Ancylobacter polymorphus: one gene and its partner. The protein of the gene in region 2 interacts with the protein of the main gene of each other region in a pairwise test. Links are inferred from orthologs where the notes say so. Each region holds a gene or a part of one and is shown on either strand. Other genes may lie near its edges.

Region 1 (3,214 bases), 360 kb from region 2 along the record:
GGGTCGAGCACCCGATCTATGATGTGTGGCTGACCGACTGCAAGCAGACCGCGCCGGTGATCGCCTCGCCCGGCGGCCAGCAGTAGAAATCCCCTTCGCCCGCTTCCAGCGCCTGTCCCAGCAGCCGGCTGTACTGACGCTTGGGTACTTCGATCGCGCCGAAGCTGCGCAGGTGATCGGTGACGAACTGGGTGTCGAGCAGCACGAAACCACCTTTCTTCAGCCGGGCCACCAGATGCACCAGCGCCACCTTGGAGGCGTCGCGGGCGATGTGGAACATACTCTCGCCGAAAAAGGCCCGCCCCAGCCGGACGCCATAGAGCCCGCCCACCAGTGCTCCATCCTGCCAGGCCTCGACGGAGTGGCAGTAGCCGCGTGCGTGCAGGTCGCAATAGAGCTTGCGGATGCGCCGGTTGATCCAGGTCGAGCCGCGCCCGTCGGCGGGGGCGGCGCAGCCATCGATCACCGCCTCGAAGTCGTGGTCGATGCGGATTTCGAAACGGTCGGCCCGCACCGTGCGGGCGAGGCGGCTCGTAAGGGTGAAGTCGTCCAGCGGAATGATGCCGCGCCGCTCCGGCTCGATCCAGTAGAGGCCGGGGTCGTCGGCGCTCTCGGCCATCGGGAAGATGCCGCAGGCATAGGCCTTCAGCAGCACGTCCGGGGTGATTTCGACCTGATGTTCGCGCGGGTGTGACATGCGGCCAGCATGACCGAGATGCGCGGCGCTGTGAAGGTGGAGGCGCCGTACGGCGCCGGGGACATGAAAATGGCCGGGACGCGTCCCGGCCATGATGTCGTTTGATCACTGATGCTGAAGGGAGCTTCAGGCGCCCGGCTCGCCCTCGGCGAGGAAATGCTCCAGCCAGTGGATGTCGTAGGCGCCGCGCTTGATGTCGTCATTCTCGACCAGCTCGCGGAACAGCGGCAGCGTGGTTTCGATGCCTTCCACCACGAACTCGTTCAGCGCCCGCTTGAGGCGCGCGATGCACTCCTCGCGGGTGGCGGCGTGGACAATGAGCTTGCCGATCATGCTGTCGTAATAGGGCGGGATCGAGTAGCCCTGATAGACGGCCGAATCGATGCGCACGCCAAGGCCGCCCGGCACATGCCAGTAGCCGATCTTGCCCGGCGACGGCCGGAAGGTGCGCGGGTGCTCCGCATTCACGCGGCACTCGATAGCGTGGCCGCGCAGAACCACATCGCTCTGGCCGAAGCTCAGCGTCTCGCCGGCGGCGACGCGGATCTGCTCGCGGATCAGGTCAATGCCGGTGATCGCTTCCGTCACCGGATGCTCCACCTGGATGCGGGTGTTCATTTCGATGAAGTAGAACTCGCCATTCTCGTACAGGAACTCGATGGTTCCCGCGCCGAGATACTTCATGTCGCGCATCGCCTTGGCGCAGGTCTCGCCGATCCGGGCCCGCTGTTCGGCGGTAATGGTCGGGGAGGGGGCCTCCTCCAGCACCTTCTGGTGGCGGCGCTGCAGCGAGCAGTCGCGCTCACCCAGATGAACCGCATTGCCCTTGCCGTCGCCGAACACCTGAATTTCGATGTGGCGCGGGGTGCCGAGATATTTCTCGATATAGACCGCGTCGTCGCCGAAGGCGGCACGGGCCTCCGAGCGGGCGGTCGAAAGGGCGGAGGACAGCTCGTCTTCCGAGCGCGCCACCTTCATGCCGCGTCCGCCACCGCCGGCGGCAGCCTTGATCAGCACGGGATAGCCGATGTCGCGGGCGACCTTGGTCGCTTCGTCGTCGGAGGAGATTCCGCCCTCGGAACCCGGCACGCACGGAATACCCAGCGCCTTGGCGGTGCGCTTGGCCTCGATCTTGTCGCCCATCACCCGGATATGCTCGGGCTTGGGCCCGATGAAGGCGACACCGTGATCGATCAGGATCTCGGCGAAGCGCGCATTCTCGGACAGGAAGCCATAGCCCGGATGCACCGCTTCCGCGCCGGTGATCTCGCAGGCGGCGAGCAGAGCGGGTATGTTGAGATAGCTGTCCTTGGCGGCCGGCGGGCCGATGCACACGCTCTCGTCGGCCAGCTTCACATGCATGGCGTTGGCGTCGGCGGTGGAATGAACCGCCACGGTGGCGATGCCCATTTCCTTGCAGGCGCGCAGCACGCGCAGGGCGATCTCGCCGCGATTGGCAATCAGGATCTTGCCGAACATCAGGCGCGCCTCACTCGATGATCAGGAGTGGCTCGCCATATTCGACCGGCTGCGCATTCTCCACGATGATACGGGTCACGGTGCCGGCGCGGGGCGCGGGAATCGCGTTCATGGTCTTCATCGCCTCGACGATGAGCAGCGTCTGGCCTTCCTTCACCACCGAGCCGACCTCGACGAAGTACTTCGCGCCGGGCTCGGGGCCGAGATAGGCGGTGCCCACCATCGGCGAGGTGACGAGACCGGGATGCTTCGACAGGTCGGCCACGGGAGCGGCAGACGCCGGCGCGGCGGCGGCCGGTGCCGGGGCGGCGGCGGCCACGGGGGCCGGCGCGACCGCGACCGGGGCGGCATAGACGGTGGGCGCGGCGCGGACGACGCGGATGCGCAGATCCTCGTGCTGCACCTCGATCTCGGTGAGGTCGCTTTCGGACAGCAGGTTGGCGATCTCGCGCACGAGCGCGGGGTCGATGTTCGGCTTGTTGGTTTTCATCATGATCCCGTGACGGTCGCTCGCCCGTCTCCCTCAGCTGATCTTGCCACCGGCGGTGGCGAGCGCGTCGATGGCGAGCCGGTAGCCGTCGATCCCCAGACCGCAGATCACCCCACGGGCGACCGGCGAAATATAGGAATGATGGCGGAAGGCTTCGCGCGCGAAGACGTTGGACAGGTGGACTTCGACGACAATGAGGCCGGCCGCCTTGATGGCGTCGGCGATGGCGACGGATGTGTGGGTATAGGCCGCCGCGTTCAGCACCACGCCCCGCGAGCCGCGCGCTTCCTGAAGGAAGGTGACGAGCTCGCCTTCATGGTTGGTCTGGCGGAAGACGAGGTCGAGGCCATGACGCTCGCAGGCGGCGCGGCAGGCGGCCTCCACATCGGCGATGGTCGCACGGCCGTAAATCTCCGGCTCGCGCGTACCGAGCAGGTTCAGATTCGGTCCGTTGAGAACATGCACCGTGTCGGGCATCGCGCCTCGTTGAGCCAGCCGCCGGCGGCCCCATGCCGGGACGGCCGCGGGTTTATAGGCAATGGCTGGCC
Region 2 (3,569 bases):
GCGGGCGGCGCTCTTGCGCACCGGCTTGTGCCCGGCGGTCTTGGTGCTCGGCTTGTCGTCGGTGGCCATGGTGCTCACCCGACCCGGCGTTTCAGCCGGAGCAGCGCCAGCGCCGCTTCGGCCGCGCCGCCGCCCTTGTTGCCGTCCGAAACGCGGGCCCGGACCCACGCCTGCTCGTCATTCTCGACGGTGAGAATACCATTGCCGAGCGGCAGCTTGCGAGCGACGGCAAGATCCATCAGCGCCCGCGACGACTCACCGGCGACGATCTCGAAATGGTAGGTCTCGCCACGCACCACGCAGCCGAGCGCCACGACGGCGTCATAGGGCTTGCCGGAGGCGGCGGCCGCGTCAAGCGCGATGGCGGCCGCGACCGGAATTTCCAGCGCGCCGGGCATGGAGATGACATCGGCGTGCGCGCCGGCGGCCTTGATGGCGGCCTGTGCGCCGGCCAGAAGCTCGTCGGCGATATCGTCATAGAAGCGCGCTTCGACGATGAGAATGCGTTCACCGAACAGCTGAACGGCTTCGGCGGCATCGGATGCGCGCGGCGGGCGGGGGCTCGCCATGGTGTTACCTCATGAACTGACAGAGCCGACGACGTACAGGCGTCAACGGAACTCCGCAAGCCGCGCGGCGTAACGGGCCATCATGTCGACTTCGATATTGACACGGCTTCCCGCCTGCACCGCATCCCATGTGGTGTGCGCCAGCGTGTGCGGAATGAGCAGACAGGAGAAGCGGGTGCCATCCACCGTGTTCACCGTCAGCGAGGTGCCGTCGAGCGTCACCGAGCCCTTGATGGCGATGAAGGGGGCCAGTGTCGCCGGGGCCTCGAAGGTGAAGCGTGTGGTCTCGCCGAGGTCCTCGCGCGCCACGACCTGCGCGACGCCGTCGACATGGCCCTGCACGATATGACCGCCCAGTTCGTCGCCGATCTTCAGCGCGCGTTCGAGATTGAGCCGTCCGCCGACGCTCCAGTCGCTTGCCGTGGTGACGGCGAGCGTCTCCGGCGCCGCCTCGACCTCGAACGCGTCGGGCTGCAGCGCCACCACGGTGAGGCAGACGCCGGAACAGGCGATGGAGGCACCGAGCTCGATACTTGCGGTATCGTAGCGGGTGGCGATGGTCAGCCGCCGGACGTCGTGCCGGGGCTCAATCGCACGCAGGGTTCCGATGTCGGTGACGATGCCCGTGAACATTCTAGCGACGCCTCATGATGCGCAGGCGGTCACCGCCCTGCTGTTCCTCATCCACCGTGCAGAGATAGTCATCGAGCGCGGAAAGCGGCAGTCCCTCCAGCGCGTCCAGCGCGTCCGACCCCAGAAGCGTCGATGCCTCGAACAGATTCACCTCGTCGACAAGCCCGGCGGCCACGAAAGAACCGGCAATACGCGGTCCCGCCTCGACCATGATCCGCGTGAGCCCCCGCAGAGCCAGCAGTTTCAAAACCTCGTCGAGCGCCAATCCGCCCTCGGATCGGCGCCGCACCCGCATCACCTCGATGCCCATCGCGCCCAGCATCGCCTCGGGCGCGGCCGGAGCGTCTTCGGCCGCGATGATCCACAACGGCGCGACATCGAGGCTGCGCGCCAGCGCGCTGGTCGGGGAGAGGCGCAGATCGGCGTCGAGCACGATGCGCAACGGCGATCGCTGCGACATGCCCGGCAGGCGGCAGGTGAGTAGCGGATCGTCCGACAGCACCGTCCCGATGCCCGTCAGCACCGCATCATGGGTGGCGCGCAGCATGTGGACGCGGTCGCGCACAAGCGGACCGGTGATCGCCACCGGCCGACGCCCAGCGAGCCCCACCTTGCCATCGGCGGACACCGCCATCTTCAGCATAATGTGCGGGCGCCCTTCGGTGACGCGGCGGATATGGCCGGCATGGTCGATCAGCGCCTGCGCCGCGCCAGTGCCGACATCGACCCTGATTCCCGCCTCGCGCAGGATGGAGAAGCCCCGGCCGGCGACGCGGAAATCGGGGTCCTGCACCGCGGCGACGACGCGGGCGATACCCGCCGCGCGCACCGCATCGACGCAGGGCGGGGTGCCGCCATGATGCGAGCAGGGTTCCAGCGTGACATAGAGCGTGGCGCCGCGCGCGCCCTCCCCGGCCTGCGCCAGCGCCTGCGGCTCGGCATGGGGGCGTCCGCCGAGCGAGGTCCAGCCGCGGCCGAGCACCAGCGGGCCGCGCGGACCTTCGCGCACGACAAGCGCACCGACGGCGGGATTGGGCCAGGTGTGCCCCCGCTCGCGCCGGCCAATGCTGAGCGCGGCCGCCATCAGGGAATGGTCGGTGGCGGATGCGGTCATGGCGCGGAGTAGCGAACGCGAAGCCCGGGCATCAGTCGTCGAGCCCGGGGTCACGCGGGCGGCGGGCGGCCAGATCATCGCCCGCTCCGCCCTCGACGAGGCGCGGCTCCAGCTCGCCGAGCAGCGTCTCGAAATCCTTGGCCTCGCGGAAATTGCGGTAGACGGAGGCGAAGCGGACATAGGCGACGTCGTCGAGCTGCTTGAGACTCTCCATCACCCGCTCGCCGATCATCTCCGAGGTGATCTCGCTTTCGCCCATGCTTTCCAGCCGGCGGACCAGACCGGAGACCAGCCGCTCCACCCGCTCCGGCTCGACCGGGCGCTTCCTCAGCGCCACCTCAATGGAACGGGCGAGCTTGTCGCGGTCGAACGGCACGCGGCGGCCGGAGCGCTTCAGCACGGTGAGTTCCCGCAACTGCACGCGCTCGAAAGTGGTGAAGCGGCCGCCGCAATCCGGGCAGATGCGGCGGCGCCTGATGGCGGCGCTGTCCTCGGTGGGACGGGAATCCTTGACCTGGGTGTCGAGGCTTCCGCAGTAAGGACAGCGCATCGTTTGGCCTCAGCTGTAGAGCGGATAGCGGGCGAGCAGATCGGCCACCTTGCCGCGCACCGCCGCTTCCACGAGGCTATCCTCGTCGACGCCCTTCTGCGAGAGCACGTCGAGCACTTCGGCGATCATGTCGCCGACCTGCTGGAACTCGGCCACACCGAAGCCGCGCGTCGTACCCGCCGGCGTGCCGAGGCGGATGCCCGAGGTGACGAAGGGCTTCTCAGGATCGAACGGGATGCCGTTCTTGTTGGTGGTGATGTGCGCGCGGCCGAGCGCGATCTCAGACACCTTGCCGGTGAGCTTCTTCGGGCGAAGATCGACCAGCATCAGGTGCGTGTCGGTGCCGCCGGAGACGATCTCGAAGCCGTGGCCCTTGAGGTTTTCCGCCAGTGCCTTCGCGTTCTCGACCACGTTCTTCGCGTAGACCTTGAACTCCGGCTGCAGCGCCTCGCCGAAGGCCACCGCCTTCGCCGCGATCACATGCATCAGCGGGCCGCCCTGGATGCCGGGGAAGATGGCGGAGTTGAACTTCTTCGCCAGGTCCTCGTCATTGGTCAGGATCATGCCGCCGCGCGGGCCGCGCAGAGTCTTGTGGGTCGTGGTGGTGACCACATGGGCGTGCGGCACCGGATTCGGGTGAACCCCGCCCGCCACCAGACCGGCGAAATGGGCCATGTCGACCATGAGATAGGCGCCGACCGAA

The links. Proteins that work in one complex are often made in the same cells at the same time.
Region 1: the proteins of ribD (region 2) and accC interact in binary tests that used the Escherichia coli proteins (3 or more experiments, as listed by UniProt). The link is inferred for Ancylobacter polymorphus from one-to-one orthologs.

What each region holds. Positions count from the first base shown.
Region 1 is NZ_CP083239.1:3,810,789-3,814,002, reverse strand. Bases 1-2,920 are described here. They hold accC (acetyl-CoA carboxylase biotin carboxylase subunit), read right to left. Parts: upstream 2,177-2,920; coding sequence 824-2,176; downstream 1-823. Other genes in these bases: aroQ (type II 3-dehydroquinate dehydratase), read right to left, coding at 2,700-2,920; accB (acetyl-CoA carboxylase biotin carboxyl carrier protein), read right to left, coding at 2,187-2,666; aat (leucyl/phenylalanyl-tRNA--protein transferase), read right to left, coding at 17-697; K9D25_RS25100 (DUF2155 domain-containing protein), read left to right, coding at 1-86. Also shown: more of aroQ, read right to left, coding at 2,921-3,143. UniProt on the Escherichia coli protein: This protein is a component of the acetyl coenzyme A carboxylase complex; first, biotin carboxylase catalyzes the carboxylation of the carrier protein and then the transcarboxylase transfers the carboxyl group to form malonyl-CoA.
Region 2 is NZ_CP083239.1:3,446,272-3,449,840, forward strand. The notes cover bases 261-3,240. They hold ribD (bifunctional diaminohydroxyphosphoribosylaminopyrimidine deaminase/5-amino-6-(5-phosphoribosylamino)uracil reductase RibD), read right to left. Parts: upstream 2,317-3,240; coding sequence 1,204-2,316; downstream 261-1,203. Other genes in these bases: ribH (6,7-dimethyl-8-ribityllumazine synthase), read right to left, coding at 261-569; K9D25_RS16385 (riboflavin synthase), read right to left, coding at 612-1,202; nrdR (transcriptional regulator NrdR), read right to left, coding at 2,348-2,866; glyA (serine hydroxymethyltransferase), read right to left, coding at 2,876-3,240. Also shown: transcription antitermination factor NusB, read right to left, coding at 1-69; more of ribH, read right to left, coding at 75-260; more of glyA, read right to left, coding at 3,241-3,569. UniProt on the Escherichia coli protein: Converts 2,5-diamino-6-(ribosylamino)-4(3h)-pyrimidinone 5'-phosphate into 5-amino-6-(ribosylamino)-2,4(1h,3h)-pyrimidinedione 5'-phosphate.